DNA from 4 places in the Pseudomonas sp. LBUM1640 genome. Region 2 is predicted to be linked to each of the others. Evidence: predicted binding sites of a transcription regulator. Region 2 holds the regulator's gene; each other region holds the start of a gene.

Region 1 (5,781 bases), 1.8 Mb from region 2:
CGTGAGCAGCCAGCCCAGGTTGTAATGCCCGCTGATCAACAAGCCCACCAGCAGCGCCTCCGATTGCATCGGCAACAGCGTGGCGGCGCCGAAGGCGGCGAAAAATAGCCCCAGGTAACCGGCGAGCATTGATTAATGGGCCGGGTAGTCGGCCACTACCACGTCTTGACCTTCACGGGTCAGGCCGATGACTTGATACGCATCGCTCTTCCCGTCCATTTCCATGCCCGGTGAACCCATCGGCATCCCCGGTGCCGCGATGCCGAGCAAGTCGGTGCGTTTGCGCAGGGCCATCACGTGTTCGGCGGGTACATGGCCTTCGACGAACTTGCCGTCGATGACGGCGGTGTGGCACGAGGCCAGACGCGGCGCCACGCCCAGGCGCTGCTTGACGGCGCGCATGTCGGCTTCAACATGGTCGTCGACCTTGAAACCGTTGCTTTCCAAGTGGCTGATCCACTTTTTGCAGCAGCCGCAGTTGGCGTCACGATGCACGTCGATAGGGATCAGGTCGGCAGCCTGGGCCAGGCTGGAGGTGAGCAGGGCTGAAAGCAGGGCCAGTCGCACGGTGGTTTTCATGGAGTGTCTCGGGAGTAGGAGGGAGCCAATAGATGGCGGCGATCATGACGGTGTCATCGCAGGCAAGCCAGCGCCCACAGGTGAGTCACCGTTTCAGTAATGTTTCCAAATTATACGAAGGCAGGGTTTTCCAGCCGATGCTTGAGCTGATCCAGTGCAATGGCCGACAGTTCGACCATGCGCGCCTGCAAGGTGGCGAGTTGCAGTTCGGTTTCGTAGGTCAATACGCGTTTGAACAGCGTGCCGCCGCGATGGGCCTGCAAGAAATAGTGAAGGGAGCCATCTACGGCCAGGGAGGTGAACACGGTCTTGAATTCGGTTGGCCGGCGGGCAATCTGCACGCGATAACTCATGGGTACGCGCACGCCCAGCAGGTCGATGACTTCGGTGAAACGGGTGCCGACCGGGAGTGAGCCAGTGGTGCCGGTGTCGGCACTGAGGGAGGTGGGGTGCCACTCGTGCCAGCGGTCGGGCTGGGTCACGTAGTCGTAAACGACCTCGATGGGGGCGTCGATAAAGCGTTCCTGGCTGATCCGCTCCAAGCGGCTTGAATGCTCTACAGCGTGCATGACACACCTCCTGTGTGGCGAGACTTTGCACTAGGAGATGTCAGATTAGTCCCACTCCCGTGTTTTGCACGGGAGTGTTTCACTCATTTATCAGCGCACTTTGAAGCGGCTCATCAACGCAATCACCCGGCCATTGGCATCCAGCAGGCTTTGCGTATTGGTTTCAGTGGCATGGCCGCTTTCCACCAGTTCTTCAACCATATGGCGGATCTGCACCATGCTGCGGTTGATCTCCTCGGTCACCGCGCTTTGCTGCTCGGCGGCCGTGGCGATCTGGGTGCTGAGGTTGTTGATATGGCTGACCGAGCCGGCCATTTCGTCCAGGCCTGTATTCACCCGTGCTGTGGCATCCGCCGCCGACTGGCAGCTGGCCTGGGTGTTTTCCATGGCCGTCACCGACGAGCTCACGCCCGTGGTGAGGCGCGCGAGCATCTCATTGATCTGCGAGGTACTGGCCTGGGTGCGTGCGGCCAGTGCCCGAACTTCGTCGGCCACCACCGCAAAACCACGGCCTTGCTCACCGGCACGTGCCGCTTCAATCGCGGCGTTGAGTGCCAACAGGTTGGTCTGGCCGGCAATTGCGCCGATCACGCCCAGGGTTTCAGTGATGCGCGCGGCGTCCTGGCGCATGTTTTCCACGGTGTGGGTGGCGCTGGCCACTTCGCCGATCAAGGCGCTGACACTGCTGGAGGCTTCACCCACCACGACGCGGGAGCGGTCGGCGTGTTCGTTGGCGCGCTGGGTGAACGACGCCGTCTCAGCCGCGTTTTGCGCAACGGTGTCGGCGGTGGAGCTCATCTCAGTAATGGCGGTGACCGTCTGGTCTGTCTCTGAGGCATGCCGCACCAGAATCCGATTGGTCTGCGCCGAGGTTTGCTGCAATTGCTCAAGCCCCGAGGCCATCGCGCCTGTAGCTTGGGTCACTTCACCGATCATGTTTTGCAGGTAGATGATAAAGCGGTTGACCGAATGGCCGATTGCGCCCATTTCATCCTCGGCACGGATGGTGATGCGCCGCGTCAGGTCGGCATCGCCGGCGGACAGTGCGTCGATATTGGTTCTCAGCGACTTCATGCGCTGTACCAACTGGCGGATCGCGTAGAACGCCAACAGCACCAGCAGCAACACCATGGGAACTTGCAGCATCGCCAGGGTGCCGAGCACGTCATCGCGCTGGGCGGTGATCAGCGAAGTGGGCAGGGCGGTGGCGAGGAACCAGGGCGTGCCCTCGATCGGGCGCATGTAGAAGGTGCTGGCCACACCCTGGTTGTCGAATTCACTGCGCTGCAGCGCCTGGTCGCGATGGGCAAGCGCCTTGCTGACCTGGGCGGCAAAGGCTGACGTACCGGCCAGTTCGCTGATGTTCTTCAACACCACCGGGCCGCTGAGGCGTGTGCTGTTGCTGATGATCTTGCCGTCGCCCTCGACGATCAGCATCTGCCCGCCGATGTCTTTCTCCTTGCTGGCCACCAGGTCATTGAAGAACCCCAGGGTCACGTCGATGGTGGCGACGCCGTACGCCGCTCCGTCACGCTGGATCGCCATGGCGCAGTTGGTGCGCGGCTCCTGGCTGGCATCATCCTTGTAGGCAGCTGCCCAGGCGCACTGGCCGCGTGGCGAGGCCAGGCCGCCTTTGTACCAGCTCTGGTCGTAATAGTTGGGCGCGGCGTCACTGTTCCAGAAGGTGTTGACCGCCAGCTTGCCCGAGGCATCACGGTGCCAGAACGTGCTGTGTTTGTTACGCCCCGGGGTGCGCTGGTTGGGCAGTGGCCAGATGCCGCCGCCGAAGACCTTCAGCTCGCCATACTGGTCCACCAGGCCGGGCAGCACCTTGTCGATGGCATCGCTGTCGAGCAGGGGAATGGTTTGGGTGATGCTGCGTTGCTGGGCCTGAACCTTATTCAGTTCGCCTTGGATCTGCACGGCCACTTCAGCGATGCGGTTGAGCACCACTTGTTCTTCGGTGTGTTTTAGCGTGGGGGCGACCAACTGGCCGATGCCCACGACGGTCAACACAAATAGCACCAGGACGAACAGCACCAGAAACACGGTGTAGCGGGTTTGGATGGAGCGTAATGGGGGCATGGGGGTCGTCCTTACGAAGCGTTTATTATCGACGCGGCTGTGTTAGAGCTTCATCGGGCTATCGGCCTGGGAAGGAAGAGCTTTAGGTACGAGGGTGCAACGTTGTTTAATTTCATGTAGCGAGGTCAGTTGCCTGCCTCGCTACGTATATCAACCGTTGGTGGCGCGGTTGCTTAGGTATTGCGGTGTATTAGATACCGCGTCCCTGGGCGCTTTTTTTGAATAGGTAAGCGGGTCTTGACGATTTACCCATTTCTTCGTTCAAGCCGTTCTCCGTGAACGGTTTCGGGTTGATCGTACTCGGAGGCGTCGAGGGGTCGTTATCAAAGTCAAAGGGTTCTGCATCGCTGGGTAAGCCCACGACTTGGCGTTCAAGATTGTTGACGGGCAACGGTTTGTCGGGTGCTGGATGTTCGACGGTCTCACCCAACAGGTGGGTGCCGGTAGCGCCATTGTAGGCGTGGCCAATCTCATGAAATAGGGCGATTGCCGGCGTTATCATGTAGTTGCCGTCAGCGCTTTCGAGGATAGCTGCCGGGTTATAACCGATCCAGGCGAGGTCTGCTGGAGAGCCGGGGGCGCCATTAACAATACTGCCGAATGTCGAGTCGCCGAGTTTGCCTGACTCAGGCGTCCAATTACCCAGTTCGTTACTGAAAAACTGATACTTTGAGCCAAAGCTGGTTTCATCGATAGTGACCTTGCCGCCATTTGCCACGGCGAGCTTGTCCATCTCGGTGAGCGTCTGTTGACCGAGAGGCGAACTGCGGAAAAACTCAAGATCGTCGGCGACGTGTTGTTTGAAGTCTTCCGCGCCTTGCACCTCGAAACCCTTCTCGCCGGCATTGCTCGGTTTCACCTCGGTAAACGCCGAGCCTTGAGTGCGGTCGAACACATCATTGGCACCGGCGTAAATGCGATCCTTGAGCCGATTATTCCAGATGCGGTCGTTGCCCTTCCCGGTATAGAACGTCGTGCGGTCGTGTCCCACCAATAGATCATCACCCTTGCCGCCATGTAGAACGCTATGTCCGTTGCCTGAATACAGTTCGTCCTCGTCGTCACCGCCGTCCAAGTGGCTCTGCTTGGTCGCGGGGCCCAAACCACCGAACAGACGGTCGCGGCCTTTGTTGCCGTACATCACGGCATGGCCGGTTCCCCCAATGATTGTGTCGTCGTCCTCATTGCCTTCGGCGTAACCAAGACCGCTGCCCAGCCGCATGAAGTCGTTGCCGCGTCCTCCATAGAATCGGGTCCTGCCACCACCGGCCTGCATGTAGTCGTCACCCTCGCCGCCGTCAATGTCCACGCGAATCTTGACGTCGTCGTCGATGATGACCGAGTCATTGCCGCCATTGGTCTTGAACCAGAGGCCCTGTGCCGGCCCTTGTTTTTCTTTGGCATCGAGCAGGTACGACTTGCCATTGACGGTGAACTGCAGCTTGTCGCCCGGCCAATTGCGCACGTGGATCTGGTCTGCGCCGTCGCCGGTTTCCACCACGATCCGGTTCGATACGATTTTCGGATTTTTTTTGGGGTCGTCGTTGGCCCACGCGATTTCCCGACTGAACTTCACATCATCCTTTTCAAGCAGTGTATGGGTTCTCACGTTCATTCCTGGCGTGAGGTCGGACGGTGGGTCATAGGGTGACGGTTTGGGCTTGTCCGGCTCGGTAGACGCCGTGTAGCGAGAACGGGTTGCGGGAGAATGGGCGAGGGGTAACTGCATCGGTATGTCCTTCAGGCTGATCGTGAAAGACCTGACGGGGCGTCAGGAATACTCTTGCGTGGGAATCCAATCAAAAGGGTTCCTGTGGACGGCGAAGGGTTTTCGACCAGGCATTTCATGGCGCGCCTGCACCGGCGACCTGCCAGGTCGCCGGTGCAGCCTCCAGATCATTTAGCGCCTGCGTTCAGGCCTGGCCATTTCACTGGCGACCAATGCGCAGCGCGGGGTATCAGGTGCCGTTACCCTGATCGCTGGTCTCAAACGCGTAGAGTTTCCTCAAGGGCTTGTCCATCTCTGCGTTCAGGGCGTTCTCGGTGAACTGTTTTGGATTGAACGTGCCGGGCGGCGTCAGGGGGTCGAGATCCAAGTCAAACGGTTTAGCGCTGTTGGGTAGGCCGACGGCTTGGAGCTCATCATTATTGACCGGTTCCGATTCCCCGGACTCCAGTTGCTCGCTGCTCTGACCGGCCAGGAATGTGCCGGTGGCGCCATTGTAGGCATGGGCAATCTCATGAAAGAGGGCAGTGACAGGGACGGTCGTGTTGGTTTGGTCGGCACTTTCGAGGATCGACTGGGCGTCATAGAAAATTGAGCCGCGATCCGCACGGGCGCCAGGGGCGCCGTCGGTGATGGTGCCATAGTCGGTGGCGGTAGCCTTATTTTTTGCCTCAGGTGTCATTGTGTCCAGTGCGGTGCTCACAAACTCGTAGGCGTTAACGCCGGGGGGCGCCGGCGTGATCGTTACCTTGCCGCCATTCACTCCTGCGAGTTCATCCATTTTCGCCAGGGCCAGCTGGCCTAAGGGCGAACTGCGCAAAA
Region 2 (5,781 bases):
ATCGTGCCGGGCATGCCGCACGTGTCGTTCCTGAGCATGGCGGCCATGGCCGGCGGCGGTGCGTACCTGTTCTGGCGCAAGCAGAACCTGGTCAAGGTCAAGGCCCAACAGGAAGTCGCCCGACAGCAGGACTTGCTGCCATCCCCGGCCCGCGCCCAGGAAACCAAGGAGCTTGGCTGGGATGACGTGACCCCGATCGACATGATCGGCCTGGAAGTCGGCTACCGCTTGATTCCGCTGGTTGACCGCAACCAGGGCGGCCAATTACTGGCGCGGATCAAGGGTGTGCGCAAGAAGCTGTCCCAAGACCTGGGCTTCCTGATGCCCACCGTACATATTCGCGACAACCTTGACCTGGCGCCCAGCGCCTACCGCCTGACCCTGATGGGCGTGATCCTCGCCGAAGCCGAGATTTACCCCGACCGCGAACTGGCGATCAACCCTGGGCAGGTATTCGGCACGCTTAACGGCATCACCGCCAAAGATCCGGCTTTTGGCCTGGAAGCGGTGTGGATCGAAGTCAGCCAGCGCAGCCAGGCACAATCGCTCGGTTACACCGTGGTCGACGCCAGCACCGTGGTCGCCACCCACCTCAACCAGATTCTCTACAAGCACTCCCACGAGCTGATCGGCCACGAGGAAGTCCAGCAATTGATGGGTTTGCTGGCCAAAGCCTCGCCAAAATTGGCCGAAGAGCTGGTGCCGGGCGTGCTGTCGCTGTCGCAGTTGCTCAAGGTGCTGCAAGCCTTGCTCGCCGAACAGGTGCCAGTACGCGACATTCGCAGCATCGCCGAGGCCATCGCCAACAATGCCGCCAAGAGTCAAGATACTGCCGCGCTGGTGGCGGCGGTGCGCGTCGGATTGTCCCGCGCAATCGTGCAAAGCATTGTAGGTATTGAGTCTGAGCTGCCTGTTATCACCTTGGAGCCAAGGTTGGAACAGATATTGCTCAATAGTATTCAGAAGGCCGGACAAGGCCAGGAAGAAGGCGTTCTGCTGGAGCCAAGCATGGCGGAAAAACTGCAGCGCTCGTTGATCGAAGCGGCGCAGCGCCAGGAGATGGCGGGTCACCCGGTGATTCTGCTGGTAGCAGGCCCGGTCCGCGCGATGTTGTCGCGGTTTGGACGCCTGGCAGTACCGAATTTGCACGTTTTGGCTTATCAGGAAATTCCTGACAACAAGCAAGTGACTATCGTCGCGACAGTAGGGCCCAATGGCTGAGGTAGTGGGATATGCAAGTTAAGCGTTTTTTCGCCGCCGATATGCGTCAGGCCATGAAACTGGTACGTGATGAGCTGGGCGCCGATGCCGCGATTATCGGTAATCGCCGTATTGCCGGCGGTGTCGAGCTGACGGCTGCGCTGGATTACACCCCCTCGGCCCTGGCGCCGCGCGTGCCGAACATGGAGCTTGAAGACGAACTGCGCAAGACCGCCTCGCGCATTGTCTCGGCCCAGGCTGAACTGAGCATGCGCGGCGACAGCGACGCCACCACCAATCGTCAACTGTTCGCCGGCCTGCCGCTGACCGCTGCCGAGCCGCTGGTTGAACCGACATTCAAAGAACCGCCACGTCCTGCAGCGCCAGCCCCGGCCGCCGCAGTCGATCAGCGCGTGTTCGATTCGATGCGTTTTGAACTCAATGGCCTGCGTGAGCTGCTCGAAGTGCAGCTGGGGTCACTTGCGTGGAACCAGTTGCAAGGCAGCAAGCCGCAACAGGCCAACCTGTGGCGTCGCCTGCAACGGATCGGCCTGTCCGGCCCGTTGTCCCGCGACCTGCTGGCGCTGACCGCCGAAGTTGAAGAGCCGCGCCAAGCCTGGCGCATGTTGCTGGCGCACTTGGCGCGCATGATCGTCACCCCGCAAATCGAACCCCTGGAAGAGGGCGGTGTGATTGCCATGGTCGGCCCTGCCGGCATGGGCAAAACCACCACGTTGGCTAAGTTGGCGGCGCGTTATGTGCTCAAGTACGGCGCGCAGAATATCGCGCTGGTGAGCATGGACAGCTACCGCATTGGCGCCCAGGAGCAGCTCAAGACCCTGGGCCGCATCCTCAATGTGACGGTGACTCACGTCGACCCGGGCCAGTCCCTGGCCAATGCCCTCGACCCACTGCTGCGCAAACGCGTGGTGTTGATCGATACTGCCGGCCTGCAAGCCAGTGACCCGGCGTTGCGCATGCAGCTGGAAAGCCTGGCCGGGCGTGGCATCAAGTCAAAAAATTACCTGGTGCTTGCAACCACCAGCCAGAAACAGGTTCTTACCGCTGCCTACCACAGCTACAAGCGTTGTGGCCTGGCCGGTTGCATCCTCACCAAGCTCGACGAAACCGCGAGCCTGGGCGAAGTGCTGAGCCTGGCCATCAGTCATGAATTACCGGTCGCCTACCTGACCGACGGGCCGCGGATCCCGGATGATCTCCATCTGCCGCGCCGTCATCAGTTGGTCAGCCGTGCTGTCAGCGTGCAAATGCAAGAAGAGCCTAGCGAGGAAGCGATGGCCGATATGTTCGCCGACCTTTACCACAACCCCGCAAAACGGGTGGGGTGAGGGCAGGATGAGCGCCGTGAAATGTATCTACATCGATGGTCTGCAAGCGATTCACGCGGCCAAGCCATGTAGCCTGCGTCTAAGCAAGACAAGGTAAAGAAATAAAATGGGCAGCATGCATCCCGTACAGGTGATCGCGGTGACCGGCGGCAAAGGTGGCGTCGGAAAAACTAACGTGTCAGTGAATTTGTCCCTGGCCCTGGCAGAGCTTGGCCGTCGCGTCATGCTGCTGGATGCTGACCTGGGCCTGGCGAACGTCGACGTTTTGCTGGGGCTGACACCCAAACACACCCTTGCCGATGTGATTGAAGGCCGCTGCGAGCTGCGCGATGTGCTGCTGCAAGGCCCCGGTGGCATTCGCATCGTGCCGGCCGCCTCGGGCACCCAGAGCATGGTGCACCTGAGCCCGGCGCAGCATGCCGGCCTGATCCAGGCCTTCAGCGATATCGGCGACAACCTCGACGTGCTGGTGATCGACACCGCCGCCGGCATCGGCGAGTCCGTGGTCAGCTTCGTACGCGCAGCGCAAGAAGTGCTGCTGGTGGTCTGCGACGAACCCACCTCGATCACCGACGCGTACGCGCTGATCAAACTGCTTAACCGTGACTACGGCATGAACCGCTTCCGCGTGCTGGCCAACATGGCCCAAAGCCCGCAGGAAGGGCGAAACCTGTTCGCCAAGTTGACCAAGGTCACGGATCGCTTCCTCGATGTCGCCTTACAATACGTTGGCGCAGTTCCCTATGACGAGTGCGTACGCAAGGCTGTGCAAAAGCAGCGTGCAGTCTACGAAGCGTTCCCTCGTTCGAAATGCGCACTGGCGTTCAAGGCTATTGCCCAGAAGGTCGATACTTGGCCGTTGCCTGCCAACCCTCGGGGGCATCTGGAGTTTTTCGTCGAGCGATTGGTGCATCAGACGAGCGCAGGACCGGTGCTATGACATCCAGCGGCTACAACCTTTACAAAAAGTCGGCACGTGACAGCCAAGGCGAATTGATCGAGCGCTACGCGCCCCTGGTCAAGCGCATTGCCTACCACCTGCTGGCACGCCTGCCAGCCAGCGTGCAGGTCGAAGACCTGATCCAGGCCGGCATGATCGGTTTGCTCGAAGTGTCGACCAAATACGACGCGAGCAAAGGTGCGAGTTTCGAGACGTATGCGGGTATCCGCATTCGTGGCGCGATGCTCGATGAGGTGCGTAAAGGGGATTGGGCGCCGCGTTCGGTACACCGCAACACGCGAATGGTCAGTGACGCAATTCGCGCAATTGAAGCAAAAACCGGTCGTGACGCTAAAGATCATGAAGTTGCGGCCGAACTCCAATTGAGTCTCGACGATTACTACGGGATTTTGAACGATACCTTGGGCAGCCGCCTGTTCAGTTTCGACGACCTGTTGCAGGACGGCGAACACGAAGGGCTGCACGAGGACGGCGCGAGTGCACATCTCGAGCCGTCGCGCGATCTGGAAGATGAACGTTTCCAGAGTGCGTTGGCGGAAGCGATTGCCAATTTGCCGGAGCGTGAACGGCTGGTGTTGGCGCTGTACTACGACGAAGAGCTGAACCTCAAGGAAATCGGTGAGGTCCTGGGGGTCAGCGAATCACGTGTCAGCCAGTTGCACAGCCAGTGCGCAGCCCGCTTGCGGGGGCGATTGGGAGAGTGGCGCGCGCGCTGACAGGCAGTGTGGGGACACTGCAGACGCTACCGCGAAGGCTTCACGCCTTCGCGGGTTCGTACCGTGGTGCCCTGGGCAGTCCTTTTTGTGTAACGCCTGTTGATTGAAATGGCGCGTCCAGGTGCTGGGCGCGTTTAAGACTGCTTGGAGGTCGAATTGGACAAGAACATGAAAATCCTCATCGTTGATGACTTCTCAACGATGCGGCGGATCATAAAAAACCTGTTGCGTGACCTTGGGTTCACCAACACGGTCGAGGCGGATGACGGCATTACGGCGATTCCGATCCTCAACAGCGGGAGCATCGACTTTCTGGTAACCGACTGGAACATGCCGGGCATGACCGGCATCGATTTGCTGCGTCACGTGCGCGCCGATGAAAAGCTGCGCAGCTTGCCTGTGTTGATGGTGACCGCCGAAGCCAAGCGTGAACAGATCATCGAAGCCGCCCAAGCTGGGGTTAACGGTTACGTGGTCAAGCCATTCACTGCACTGGCCTTGAAAGAGAAGATCGAAAAAATCTTCGAACGCATCGGTCATTGATGCTGCCACGGGGGAGCTATGGAGCATAAAGAATCATCGCAGGCCGATTTTGAATCGACCCTGAAAAAGCATGCTCACCAGTTGGTCGAAAGCCTTGAAAAAGGCCAGTTCGGCGACGCGGTGCAGTTAATCCATGAGCTCAACCAGACCCGTGACCGCGGCCTGTACCAGGAAGTGGGCAAGCTCACACGCGAGCTGCACAGTGCGATCGTCAATTTCCAGATTGACCCGCATATGCCCCAGGCCGAAGAAATTTCGCAAATCACCGATGCCACCGAACGCCTGTCCTACGTGGTCAGGCTGACTGAGGCGGCGGCCAACCGCACCATGGACCTGGTGGAAAACGCAACGCCCTTGGTCAATGGCATGGCCACCGAAGCTCAGGCTCTGAGCGTTGACTGGGGTCGCTTCATGCGTCGGGAAGTGGGCGCGGAAGAATTTCGTGAACTGGCGCGTCGGGTCGACGGGTTTTTGTCGCGCAGCGAGCAGGAAAACCGCACGGTTGCCAGCAACCTCAATGACATTCTGCTCGCCCAGGATTACCAGGACCTCACCGGTCAAGTGATCAAGCGCGTGACCCAACTGGTCACCGAAGTGGAAAGCAACCTGCTCAAATTGGTGCTCATGGCCGGCCAAGTTGATCGTTTTGCCGGCATCGAACATGACCGCGAAGCGATCCTCTCGGAAAAAGATCCACAAAAACATCTCGCCAAGGGTGAAGGTCCGCAGATTCATGCCGATAAACGTGAAGACGTTATGTCAGGTCAGGATGACGTAGATGACCTGTTATCCAGTTTAGGCTTCTAAGGAGCACCCACATGAGCTTCGGCGCCGATGAAGAAATCCTTCAGGATTTCCTTGTAGAGGCCGGCGAAATTTTAGAGCAACTGTCCGAACAACTGGTCGAGCTGGAAAGCCGCCCGGATGATGCGAACCTGCTCAATGCAATTTTTCGCGGTTTTCACACTGTAAAAGGGGGCGCCGGCTTCCTCCAGCTCCATGAGCTGGTGGA
Region 3 (5,781 bases), 370 kb from region 2:
GGAACAGGTAACCACCGCGCTTGAGCGTGCCGTGGATACGCAACAGGATGTCTTTCTTCACTTCGGCCGAGAAATAGATCAGCACGTTGCGGCAGAACACCATGTCGAATTTGCCCAGGCTGGCATAGCTGTCGAGCAGGTTGAACGAGCGAAACTCTACTCGGCTCTTGATCGGCGCCTTTATCGCCCAACGCCCGGCCCCTTTGGGGTCGAAGAAACGTTGCAGGCGTTCCGGGGACAAACCACGGCCCAGGGCCAGGCTGTCGTACTCGCCGGTCTTGCAGTTGGTGAGCATGGTGCCGGACAAGTCCGTGGCGACAATTTGCGCCCCAGCCTTCAACTGGCCCATGTTCGTGCGCTCGAACTCGTCGATGGACATCGAGATCGAGTACGGTTCCTGCCCCGAAGAACAGGCAGCCGACCAAATACGCAGGCGCTGGCCCGGGCTTGCCTTGATAGCCTCCGGCAGCACTTTGCTCTTGAGCACCTCGAAGGGGTAGGTGTCGCGAAACCACAAGGTTTCGTTGGTGGTCATTGCATCGACCACCATTTCCTTGAGCCCGCTGCGCGGCTGCCCCTGAATGCGCTGCACCAACTCACTCAGGGACTTGATGCCCTGCTGCTCCATCAGTTTGTTGAGACGGCTGGATACCAGGTACTGCTTGTTTTCACCGAGCAATATGCCACAGGCTTTTTCCAGGAAGACCCGGAACTGTTCAAAATCCAAATTACCCGTAGACACTGATACCGCCTCTAAAATCGTAAGACCGCCAGGGAAAAAGCCCCTAGCCGTGATCTGCTGCCTTGATCCGGTCGACTACCCGGGATGCCAGGTCATCAGGGCGGAACTTGGCCAAAAAGTCATCAGCACCGACCTTCTTGACCATCGCCTGATTGAATACACCCGACAACGAAGTATGCAGGATGATATGCAATTTTTGCATGCGTGGGTCGTTGCGTATCTCGGCCGTGAGGGTATAGCCGTCCATTTCCGGCATCTCGATGTCGGAGATCATCATCAAGAATTCTTCTTCCGGCTTCTTGCCTTCATCCACCAGCTTGCGCAGGTAATCCAGGGCCTGGCGCCCATCGTTGAGGGCTACCACTTCTACACCCACCGTTTGCAGGCAACGGCTTACCTGCTTACGGGCCACCGAAGAATCGTCCACGGTCAGCACGCGCAGCGAAATAGCCTTGTGCGCCGTCTCGGCATCCACGACACCCACCGAGATCGATTCCGAGGTGGGCGCCACTTCGGCGAGGATTTTCTCCACGTCGATGATTTCCACCAACTGGTTATCAACCCGCGTCACCGCCGTGAGGTAGTGATCACGACCGGTGCCCTTGGGCGGCGGATGGATCTCTTCCCAGTTCATGTTGACGATGCGCTCCACCGAGCGCACCAGGAAACCCTGAGTCTTGGTGTTGTACTCCGTGATAATCACAAACGGGCTCTGGCGATCCTGCAACCCGGCGGAACCGGTGGCCATGGCCAAGTCAAGAATCGGGATAGTTGCGCCACGGATATTGGCCACGCCACAGACCACTGGGCTGGATTTAGGCATTATGGTCAGCTTGGGGCACTGCAACACTTCCCGAACTTTAAACACATTGATGCCGTATAGCTGCTTGCCATCGAGGCGAAAAAGCAACAGCTCCAGGCGGTTCTGCCCCACCAGCTGTGTACGCTGGTTTACTGAATCCATTACTCCTGCCATGCCCAGACTCCTACGCTAAAACCTTTGGGGGTGCGACGCGCACCCAACACTAAACGGCACGAGCTTTGCTATTTATTATTCATGGATATCAAAACGACAGTTTCCCGACGCCCCAACCTCCAACGGTACTGCAGATTGCTCTGCGTCACGATGGCTTTGTTTGCCGTGGGCTCAGGCGCCACGGCCCGTGCAGATAATGTCACCCTGCCTGATCTCCTTATCGGCGTCACTCAAGGCTTTCTTGAGTTCACTGTAGAAGATTATCTGGCAACCACACAGACGCCTGGGCGATATGAAATTCAGGTCAACCAACTGGACCCGCGCTTGCGCATGCCAATGTGCGACAAGGAATTGACAGCCACCCTGGAAAGCCCGGCCCAGCCCATCGGCCGTGTGACAGTCAAAGTGCGCTGCGAAGGCGCTTCGCCCTGGACTGTGTTCGTACCGGCACAGGTGAAACTGTTCCGCGATGTGGTGGTGGTGACACGGCCATTAAAACGCACCGGCATCATCGGTTTCGACGACGTGGCCATGCGTGAACGCGATATAAGCCTGATCAATCAGGGCTACCTCACCTCGCTTGACCAGGCGGTGGGGCAAAAACTTACCCGACCAATGGTCGCCGACCAAGTTATCACTCTGGTCCATCTGGAGCAGGCCGAGGTGATTCGCAAAGGCGATCAGGTGGTCATTTCCGCCAGCAGTGGCGGGCTGACCGTAAAAATGCCGGGTGAAGCGCTGTCCAACGGCGGCATGAGCGAACAGATCAGGGTCAAAAACCTCAACTCCAACCGGGTGATCAAGGCGCAAGTAACGGCACCCGGGCAAGTCGAGGTTGCTTTATAGTTTACTGGCACAGGACGCCTGCTTTTCCTACACTGTGCGTGAGACATCCGCACGTGCAGGTTTATTGTCAATCGAGCCTAAAGTTTGTCCGGGTATGGCCGAAAACATGGCAAGCGTCCAAATACCCAGAGGTTTTTTTAACATGGTCATCGATTTCAGTCGTTTGAATAACACCCCGGCTTTGCCCGGCAACACGCGCACCAGCGGTGCCAAGGACAGCGTGGAAGCCAAGGCCCAGCCAGCTCCTGCTGCCAAAGCAGAACAGGCCAGCGCCAGCCAAAGCGGGGAATCCGTACACCTGAGCAATGAGGCTCAACAGTTGCAGAAGGTCACTGACTCGCTGCGCGACCAGCCGGTTGTCAATAAAGCCCGTGTGGCCGAATTGAAACAGGCAATCGCCGATGGCAGCTATAAAGTCGACAGCAACCGTGTAGCCAGCAAACTGCTTAACTTCGAAGCCGAGCGCTAGGCAAAGGCCTGCGCAGGGCTTTTGGACGCTTAAAACCCAAGGCCAGCCATGCACCACGACGAACATTTGCTTCAACTGATCATTGATGATCTGGCGCCGACGCAACATTTGCTCGAGCTGCTCAAAGAAGAGTCCCTGGCCCTGTACGGCCGGGATATGCGCTTGCTGGAAGAAATCCTGGCGCGCAAACAGTCGCTGATCGTGCTGCTGGAGCAGCATGGCAAGAAGCGCAGCGAAATTCTCATCAGCCTGGGCCTCCCGGCTGATCATGACGGCCTCGCACAACTGGCCAGCCACTCCTCGGTTGGCGATCAGTTGCTGACGCAGAGCACCGCACTCAATCAATTGCTCGCCCAGTGCCAGGAAGCCAACCTGCTTAACGGTCAGTCGATCCAGCTGCAGCAAGCGACGACCGCCAACCAGTTGCGCATACTTCACGGCGGAGAGCCTCCGGCCCTGTACAACGCCCAAGGCTCCACTTCACGCCTGGTCAAGCCAAGCACCCGCAGCCAAGCCTGACGCCGGTTTACAGCGCGCCCTATCCAAGGCGCGCTACATGCTGGCAAAATGCCGGTTCTTGCGTGTAGTCGTATTTTGTCTGGAGATGGAAGAACCGTGTTCAACGCCCTTAATGCGGAAGATGCCCCGCAGCCACCCAAGGTGCTCACCACGCCTCTGGAAATCGCCGGCACGTTGCGGATGCTGCAAGAAAGCCATGATCCGCTGATCATCACTTTCCACGAACGCAGCCAGCGCTTCCAAAGCTATCTGGTAGACGTTGACCGGGACAGCAAGACGCTGGCCCTGGACGAAATGGTTCCGCGTGACGGCGAACGCTATCTTGAGAATGGCGAACCCTTTCGAATCGAAGGCTTTCATGATGGCGTGCGTATCGCCTGGGAAAGCAACGGCACGCTGACCATCAGCGAAAAAGGCGGCCACCGCATCTATACCGGCAGCATGCCCGACGAGGTGGTCTACCATCAGCGCCGCAACGCCTTCCGCGCTGCGCTGAAGCTGGCACAGCTGGTCAACATCGAGCTGGGCGGCGAAAAGCTCAAGGCCCCCGTCAGCGGCAAACTACTGGATATCTCCGCCACCGGCTGCAAGCTGCGCTTTGAAGGCGACATCTCCGAGCGTTTGCAACTGGGCCAAGTCTACGACCGCTTTATCGCCGCCCTGCCCTTCGGCAGCATGACCACCTCTGTCGAACTGCGTTACCTGCACTTCGAAGACAAGATCAACACCACGTTCGCCGGCGTGCGCTTCCACAACATGAGCGGCTTGGTGCAGCGCCAGGTGGAGCGCTTTGTGTACCAATTGCAGCGTGAAGCGCGGCGCTTTGACAAAGACGACGATCTTTAAAGACTAAAGGTCGCGGCAAAAAAAACGGGCAGCTCCTGATGGGAGCTGCCCGTTTTTGCTTTCAGGGGCGCGCCCTGCTCAAGTCGTGCGGGTGTTCGTCCGGCCCCAGAGGCTCTGGCGGCCCTTCGAAAGCCGGCTCATCGGCGGGTTGTTGCGGGTCAGTTTCAGACTCCGGCTCCGGGACGGCGTTCTGCATTTGCTCCTGCACCACCGCCTCGTCTACCCGCGGGTCCAGGCACGCCACCAACGGCGAGCTGGACATGCTGTCGGGCATCGCCACGTGATGCAGCGGCGCATCCTCCACCTGATGCAGGTTGGTCACCGCCTTCGGCCGAATACGCCACACCAGAATCACTGCACACAGGCTGAAAAATGCATACAGCATATGGCTGCCAAACAGCTTCATCGCCACACCGGCCAACAGCGGCCCGACACTCGCGCCAATACCGTAAGTCACCAGCAACATGGCCGTCAGCGACACACGGCGATCACCTTCCACATGGTCGTTGGAAAATGCCACCGCCAACGGGTACAGGCAGAACTGCACCAACGAACACAAAAACCCTGCGATAAAAAGCACTTCCAACGGCACCTGAGTCATGATCGCCAGCGGCAACGCCGCCACGGCCAGGCACCCGGCGAAGCAGCGAATCAGCAATGCCCGATCATAACGGTCCGACAACCAGCCCAGCGGCCACTGCACCAACAGGCCGGCGAAAATGCAGCACCCCATGAACAAACCGACCTGCTCAGTCGTCAGGCCTTGCTGGGAGGCATAAAGCGGTGCCAGACCATAGAACGAGCCCACGATCACGCCTGCACCCAATACAGTGCTTAACGACTGCGGCACTCGCTTGATAAAGAATCGCGGCTCCATCGGCGCGGGATGCAGGGGCGCCGGGTGAATACGTCGAGTCATGGCCACCGGCACCAGACACAGGGCAAAGCACAGCGCGACCAGCATCAACAATTCGAGACCGAGCTCGGGGTGCATCACAAGAATCAGTTGACCCAGCACCAGGCCGAGATAGGACGCGATCATGTAACCGCTGAACACCACACCACGCTGCTTGGCGTCCGCCTGCTCATTGAGCCAACTTTCAATGACCATGTACTGGCACATCATGCCCAAGCCCACGATCATCCGCAGCACGATCCAGGCAGGCAACCAGTTAACCAGGCCATGACCCAACACCGCCGCACCCACAATCCCGGCACAGGTGGCATATGCACGGATATGCCCGACCCGGGCGATCAGGCGGTGCCCGATCTTGCCGCCCAGTACCAGGCCGAAGTAGTTGGCCGCCATCAACGCACCCACCCACAGGCTGTCGACGTGGTCGGCCGCCAAGCGCAGGGCAAGGTAAGTACTGAGCAGGCCGG
Region 4 (5,781 bases), 3.3 Mb from region 2:
GGCCTTTTGCAGCCATGACGTTCTTCTGGCCGAGCCTGGAGCGCCAGGTGCGCATCGAAGGGCGGGTGGTCAAGGTCACGCCTGAGGAGTCGGATGCTTATTATCAGGTCCGTCCTTTGGGCAGCCGTCTTGGCGCTTGGGCATCACCGCAGAGCCAGGTCATTCGTGACCGCGAAGAGCTGCAGGACTTGCTCAAGGCCACTGAGCAGCGTTTCAGCGACACCCAACCCGACTGCCCTGAGCATTGGGGTGGTTATCGCCTGTTGCCCGAGCGCATTGAGTTCTGGCAAGGACGCGCCAGTCGTCTGCATGACCGCCTGAACTATCGCCTGCAAACCGGCGAGTGGACGCGCGAGCGCCTGGCGCCCTGAGTTTCACCCTTCGTCAGTTCCCCTGAATGTCACCCGCCACACCGAAGTTTCTAACCAAGAGGCTTCGGCGTGCGCTGCTGGACGACTACAATCAACCTGTCCATGACATTCTTTGGAACATGATCAGAGTAACCGTTCGTCGAGTTTTCTGGTGCTGGCAGTCTGTACTCAGGCTGAATGAAAGCAATTTTCTGACGTGCTTGCCGTGACAGGCGCCAAGCGGCGGCGTCTAATGAATACCTGTCCTTTGGAGTTGATGCTATGCGTAAGTCCGTTTTACTAGTTGCCTGCTTTACCACCCTGTCGTTGCTGTTGGGTGGCTGCGCCTCGAGTCTGACCGGCGACTCGTACTCCCGTGACGAGGCGCGCCGTGTACAGACCGTTCGCATGGGCACCATTGAATCCCTGCGTCCGGTGAAAATCGAAGGCACCAAGACCCCAATTGGCGGCGCTGCTGGCGCGGTCATCGGCGGTGTTGGCGGCAGCGCCATCGGCGGCGGCCGTGGCAGTATCGTCACCGCTGTGATCGGCGCCGTAGCCGGCGGCCTGCTGGGCTCGGCCACCGAAGAAGGCCTGACCCGCACCCAGGGCGTGGAAATCACCGTCCGCGAAGACGACGGCAGCATGCGCGCCTACGTACAAGCCGTGCAGGAAAATGAAATCTTCCGCATCGGCGACCGCGTACGCATCATGACCGTTGACGGTACCAGCCGCGTCACGCGTTAAGCGTCAGTTGTAAAAGCACAAAACCCCAACCGGGTGACCGGTTGGGGTTTTGTGCTTTTATGGGCTGGGACTGCCTATGAAATTTGTAGCTCTACTATGTCGGACACCGCTGTTCCATTGCACGATCTACTAACAGCCCCTAAGAGTTCGCCACGTTTCACTGCTAAACCAATGCCATCAGAGCGGGGCCGCTTCGCGGCCCAACGGGAGCAAGCTCCCTCGCCACAGAGACTGCGGTCGGCCATGCATTGTGAAATTTAAAGCCGCCCTTCAAACCTGAAAGTGCTTCACCATCGTGTTCAGCTCATGCGCCAGGCCGGCAAGGGATTGCGAGGCAGCAGTCGTCTGGGTCGAACCTTCTGCCGACTGAATCGACAACTGCTGAATGTTCAGCAAGTTGCGATCAACCGCCCGGGCAACGTCAGCTTGCTCCGCCGCCGCGGTGGTGATCACCAGGTTGCGGTCGTTGATCTCATCGTTGGCCGCCAGAATGTCCGCCAGTGCCTGTTGCGCCAACTCGGCCAGCCCCAGGGTTTGCTGGGTCATGGTGCTGCTGTCGAGCATGGTGTTGACGGTGCTGGCCGTGTTGGCCTGGATGCTGCCGATCATCTGCTCGATTTCTTGCGTCGATTGGGCGGTGCGATGGGCCAGCGCACGAACTTCGTCGGCGACCACCGCGAAACCACGACCGGCCTCACCGGCGCGTGCAGCTTCGATGGCAGCGTTCAGCGCCAGCAGGTTGGTTTGCTCGGCAATGGTGCGGATCACATCGAGTACCTTGCCGATCCCTTTAGCCTGTTCGGCGAGGCCGCCGACTTGACCTGAGCTGACTTCAACCCCACGGGTCAGCGCCTGGATCGAACTCAACGCCTCAACCATGCGCTGCTGGCCTTTCAACGCGATGCTGCGCGACTCTTGGGACAGGTCAGAGGTCGATGCCGCATTTCGCGCGACCTCTTCAATCGCGGTGGTCATCTCAGTGACGGCCGTGGCCGCTTGCTCGATCTCCCCATGTTGCCGCTGCAGGTCGCGGCTACCCTCGGCGGTGACCGCATTCAGTTGTTCAGCCGCCGCGGCCAATTGGCTGGATGAACCGGTAATGTGCCGCAGGGTCTGCACCAGGTTGTTGCGCATGGTTTCTTGCGCCCGCAGCAGGCGCGTGGCCTCGTCGTTGCCCGTAGGGTTGATGGGCTGGGTGAGATCCCCCTTGGCAATGGTTTCGGCCACCTGCACCGCTTCAATGATCGGCCCGGTAATGCTCCGGGTCAGCAGCCATGCCACCAAGACTGTGCCGGCACTCACCAGCAGGATAACGATGGCGATACCGTTCACGGCATGCCGGTAAGCGTCTTCGGACGTCCGGCCGGCCTGTTCTGCGCCTTTGTTGGCGAGATCTATCAGCTGATCGAAGTTCTTGGTCATCTGCTCATAGCTCTCTCGAATACTGTTGAGAAAGTCGCGGGCGCCGGCTTTATCGCCTGAGCGTGAGCGTTTGAGCATCTCGGTGTGGTTCTTCGCGTAGGCATCCAGGCTTTGGTTGAACACCTCCAGCCGTGATTTTTCCTCAGGCGTGCGCAGCAGCAGCGCATATTGCGCGAGCTGTTCCTTGACGCTTTTCAGGCGGCCGGCGGATTTGTCTTCGTAGGTCTGCATGTCGGCATCGCTTGAGGACAGGATGTGCGCCATTTCGCCGAGGCGAAAACGATCGAGCGAAGCATTCGCCAGGGCCAGTAGCCTGACGCGCTGCATCCAATTGTTCTGAATATCGGCAGCCTGTGACTGGACTTCGCCTATCTGCTTGAGGGCGAACAGACCGAGAAACACACTCAGCGACGCAATAGCCGCGAAGCCGATGAAGGCTCTGGCGGTGATTCTTATATTTCTCAGGAACATGGGATTTTCGCTCGGGCTGGAAAGCGTTGGGGAGCAGTGTCGGCCGGTGTCCCAGGCGGGGACAGTTGGAGCGCCACATTCACTAGTCGGCGGCGAGCAGAAAGTCTTTAGGCGTTTGAAGTAAGTGTCATCTTCAGAAAAAGAAAACCCCCAACCAGGCGACCGGTTGGGGGTTTTTGTGGGGCTTTCAGAGCGCTCAGGCTTTCTTGCGGCTCGCCATGGCTGTCACGGCGTAACCCATACACGCCGCGAGGATCGACCCGGTCAGAATCCCCATGCGATCTTCACCTGCGAACTCACTGGCGCCCGGTACGAACGCCAGGGAGCCGACAAACAGGCTCATGGTAAAGCCGATACCGCACAGGATCGCCACCCCAAACACCTGGCCCCAATTCGCGCCGCTGGGCAGGGCTGCAATGCCGGTCTTGATGGCGAGCCACGTGAGGCCGAACACGCCGACGGTCTTGCCGATCAGCAGGCCGGCGGCGATGCCCAGGGGCACGTGATGGGTGAAGCTTTCCAGGCTGACGCCGGTCAGGGACACGCCAGCGTTGGCGAACGCGAACAGCGGCAGGATGGCATAGGCCACCCACGGGTGCAGGGCGTGTTCCAGGGTCATCAGCGGCGACGGCTCGGCATTCTTGGTGCGCATCGGGATGCAGAAGGCCAGGGTTACGCCCGCCAGTGTGGCGTGCACACCACTTTTGAGCACACACACCCACAGGATCAGGCCGATGATCAAGTACGGCCCGAGCTTGATTACGCCCAGGCGGTTCATCGCGATCAAGGCAATCAAGCAAGCGCCTGCACCCGCCAAGGCGGCGCCCGACAGGTCAGCTGAATAGAACACGGCGATGACGATAATTGCACCGAGGTCATCAATGATGGCCAGCGTCATCAGGAACAGTTTCAGCGACACCGGCACGCGCTTGCCCAGCAGGGCCAGAACGCCGAGTGCGAAGGCAATATCGGTGGCCATGGGGATCGCCCAGCCGGAAAGCGCGGCGGGGTAGTCCTTGTTGATTGCCCAGTAGATCAGCGCCGGCACCACCATGCCGCCAATGGCTGCAGCGCCCGGCAAGACCACTTGCGAGGGCTTGGACAGGTGGCCATCGAGCAACTCGCGCTTGACCTCCAGGCCGATCAACAGGAAGAACAGGGCCATCAGGCCATCGTTGATCCACAGCAGGGCAGGTTTGGCGATTTTCAGCGCGCCAACCTGTGCCACCACCGGTACGTCGAGAAAGGCGTTGTACAGGTGCGACAACGGTGAATTGTTGATGATCAGCGCCAGGGCGGCAGCGGCGATCAACAACAGACCGCTGGCGGCTTCCAGCTGGAAGAAACGGGTGAAAGTGCTACGCAGAGGCAAGGGATGCTCTCCAATCCAGGTTCAATAGGTGGCTACCCTAACCCGTACCGTTAGTTGTTAAAACAAAAGTTATATTCTTATTTGTTATAAGCGACAGGCAGAGTGGACGTTGCGCTTGAGCCTAGCAATTGTGTGACTAATTGAGACGTCACTGTATCTGTGTGCAGTGTAGGAAACCCCCTAAAATTGGGGCTGAAATCTTGAGAGACGCACCTTATGAGTGACCACCGTACCTGGGCCCGCGAAGCCATTCGCATCATTGAAGCGGACTTTCAGCGCAGCGCCGACACGCATCTCATCCCCTTGCCACTGCCGGGCTTGCCGGGTATCGAGTTGTACTTCAAGGATGAGTCCAGCCATCCGACGGGCAGCCTCAAGCATCGCCTTGCCCGCTCGCTGTTCCTGTATGCCCTGTGTAACGGCTGGCTCAAACCGGACGCGCCGGTGATCGAGGCGTCCAGCGGTTCTACAGCGGTTTCGGAAGCGTACTTTGCGCGTTTGCTCGGCCTGCCGTTTATTGCGGTGATGCCGGCCACGACTTCCCAGGCGAAGATCGACCAGATCGCTTTCTACGGTGGCAAGAGCCACCTGGTGAAGGATCCGACGCAGATCTACGCCGAATCCGAACGGTTGGCGAAGGAAAGTGGCGGTCACTTCATGGACCAATTCACCTACGCCGAGCGTGCGACGGACTGGCGGGCGAACAACAACATTGCCGAGTCGATCTTCCAGCAGATGCGTTTTGAGCATTACCCCGAGCCGAGCTGGTTGATTTCCAGCCCCGGCACCGGCGGCACCACCGCGACCTTGGGGCGCTACGTACGGTATCGCCAGCATTGCACGCGCGTGTTATGCGCCGATGCCGAACGTTCGGTGTTCTTCGACTACTACCTGACTGGCGACGCCAGCCTGCGCCTGGATTGCGGCTCGCGGATCGAAGGGATCGGCCGGCCACGGGTCGAGGCGTCGTTTTTGCCCAAGGTGATTGATGCGATGGTCAAGGTGCCGGATGCGCTGTCACTGGCGGCCATGCATTACCTGGCCGAGCGACTGGGGCGGCGGGTTGGCGGGTCCAGCGGGACTAACCTGATTGGCGCCTTGGTGGCGGCGCAGCAGATGAAAGCGGCGGGGGAGTCGGGGTCGATCGTGGCGATTTTGTGTGATGGGGGTGAGCGGTATGCCACCACTTACTACGATCAGGCGTGGCTCACCGGTCAAGGGTATGAGCTGGACGGCTTGATTGCGGCCGTTGCGGCCAGTGTGGAGCGGGGCGAGCCGTTGCCGGAAACAATCCTGCGCGCCAATATCTGAAACAACCCAAAACCCAATGTGGGAGCGGGCTTGCTCGCGAAGGCGGACTGTCAGTCAACAAATCATCGACTGAACTACCGCTTTCGCGAGCAAGCCCGCTCCCACATT

The links. The regulator FliA, encoded in region 2, starts transcription of late flagellar genes. The targets are predictions, from matches to a motif close to CTAAAGTTTNNNNNNNNNNNGCCGNTAA.
Region 1: ACA065_RS14065 (methyl-accepting chemotaxis protein) is a predicted target of FliA. The motif match lies at 3,292-3,319, and genes of this name have one in related genera.
Region 3: flgM (flagellar biosynthesis anti-sigma factor FlgM) is a predicted target of FliA. The motif match lies at 2,642-2,669, and genes of this name have one in related genera.
Region 4: ACA065_RS07300 (methyl-accepting chemotaxis protein) is a predicted target of FliA. The motif match lies at 3,074-3,101, and genes of this name have one in related genera.

Annotation. Positions count from the first base shown of each region.
Region 1 is NZ_CP166816.1:3,112,499-3,118,279, forward strand. Features, by position in the region: gene ACA065_RS14050 (YqaA family protein) at 1-129, opposite strand, end outside; gene ACA065_RS14055 (DUF411 domain-containing protein) at 133-579, opposite strand; gene ACA065_RS14060 (SRPBCC family protein) at 690-1,148, opposite strand; gene ACA065_RS14065 (methyl-accepting chemotaxis protein) at 1,239-3,233, opposite strand; gene ACA065_RS14070 (M91 family zinc metallopeptidase) at 3,424-4,962, opposite strand; gene ACA065_RS14075 (M91 family zinc metallopeptidase) at 5,192-5,781, opposite strand, start outside.
Region 2 is NZ_CP166816.1:4,948,211-4,953,991, reverse strand. Features, by position in the region: gene flhA (flagellar biosynthesis protein FlhA) at 1-1,221, shown strand, start outside; gene flhF (flagellar biosynthesis GTPase FlhF) at 1,233-2,549, shown strand; gene fleN (flagellar synthesis regulator FleN) at 2,656-3,489, shown strand; gene fliA (RNA polymerase sigma factor FliA) at 3,486-4,226, shown strand; gene ACA065_RS21710 (chemotaxis response regulator CheY) at 4,395-4,769, shown strand; gene ACA065_RS21705 (protein phosphatase CheZ) at 4,788-5,576, shown strand; gene ACA065_RS21700 (chemotaxis protein CheA) at 5,588-5,781, shown strand, end outside.
Region 3 is NZ_CP166816.1:5,321,497-5,327,277, forward strand. Features, by position in the region: gene cheR (protein-glutamate O-methyltransferase CheR) at 1-742, opposite strand, end outside; gene ACA065_RS23445 (chemotaxis protein CheV) at 786-1,718, opposite strand; gene flgA (flagellar basal body P-ring formation chaperone FlgA) at 1,800-2,564, shown strand; gene flgM (flagellar biosynthesis anti-sigma factor FlgM) at 2,707-3,033, shown strand; gene ACA065_RS23460 (flagella synthesis protein FlgN) at 3,082-3,552, shown strand; gene ACA065_RS23465 (flagellar brake protein) at 3,649-4,398, shown strand; gene ACA065_RS23470 (MFS transporter) at 4,460-5,781, opposite strand, start outside.
Region 4 is NZ_CP166816.1:1,630,854-1,636,634, forward strand. Features, by position in the region: gene pdxH (pyridoxamine 5'-phosphate oxidase) at 1-371, shown strand, start outside; gene ACA065_RS07295 (outer membrane lipoprotein) at 633-1,097, shown strand; gene ACA065_RS07300 (methyl-accepting chemotaxis protein) at 1,368-2,990, opposite strand; gene nhaA (Na+/H+ antiporter NhaA) at 3,187-4,362, opposite strand; gene ACA065_RS07310 (PLP-dependent cysteine synthase family protein) at 4,579-5,673, shown strand.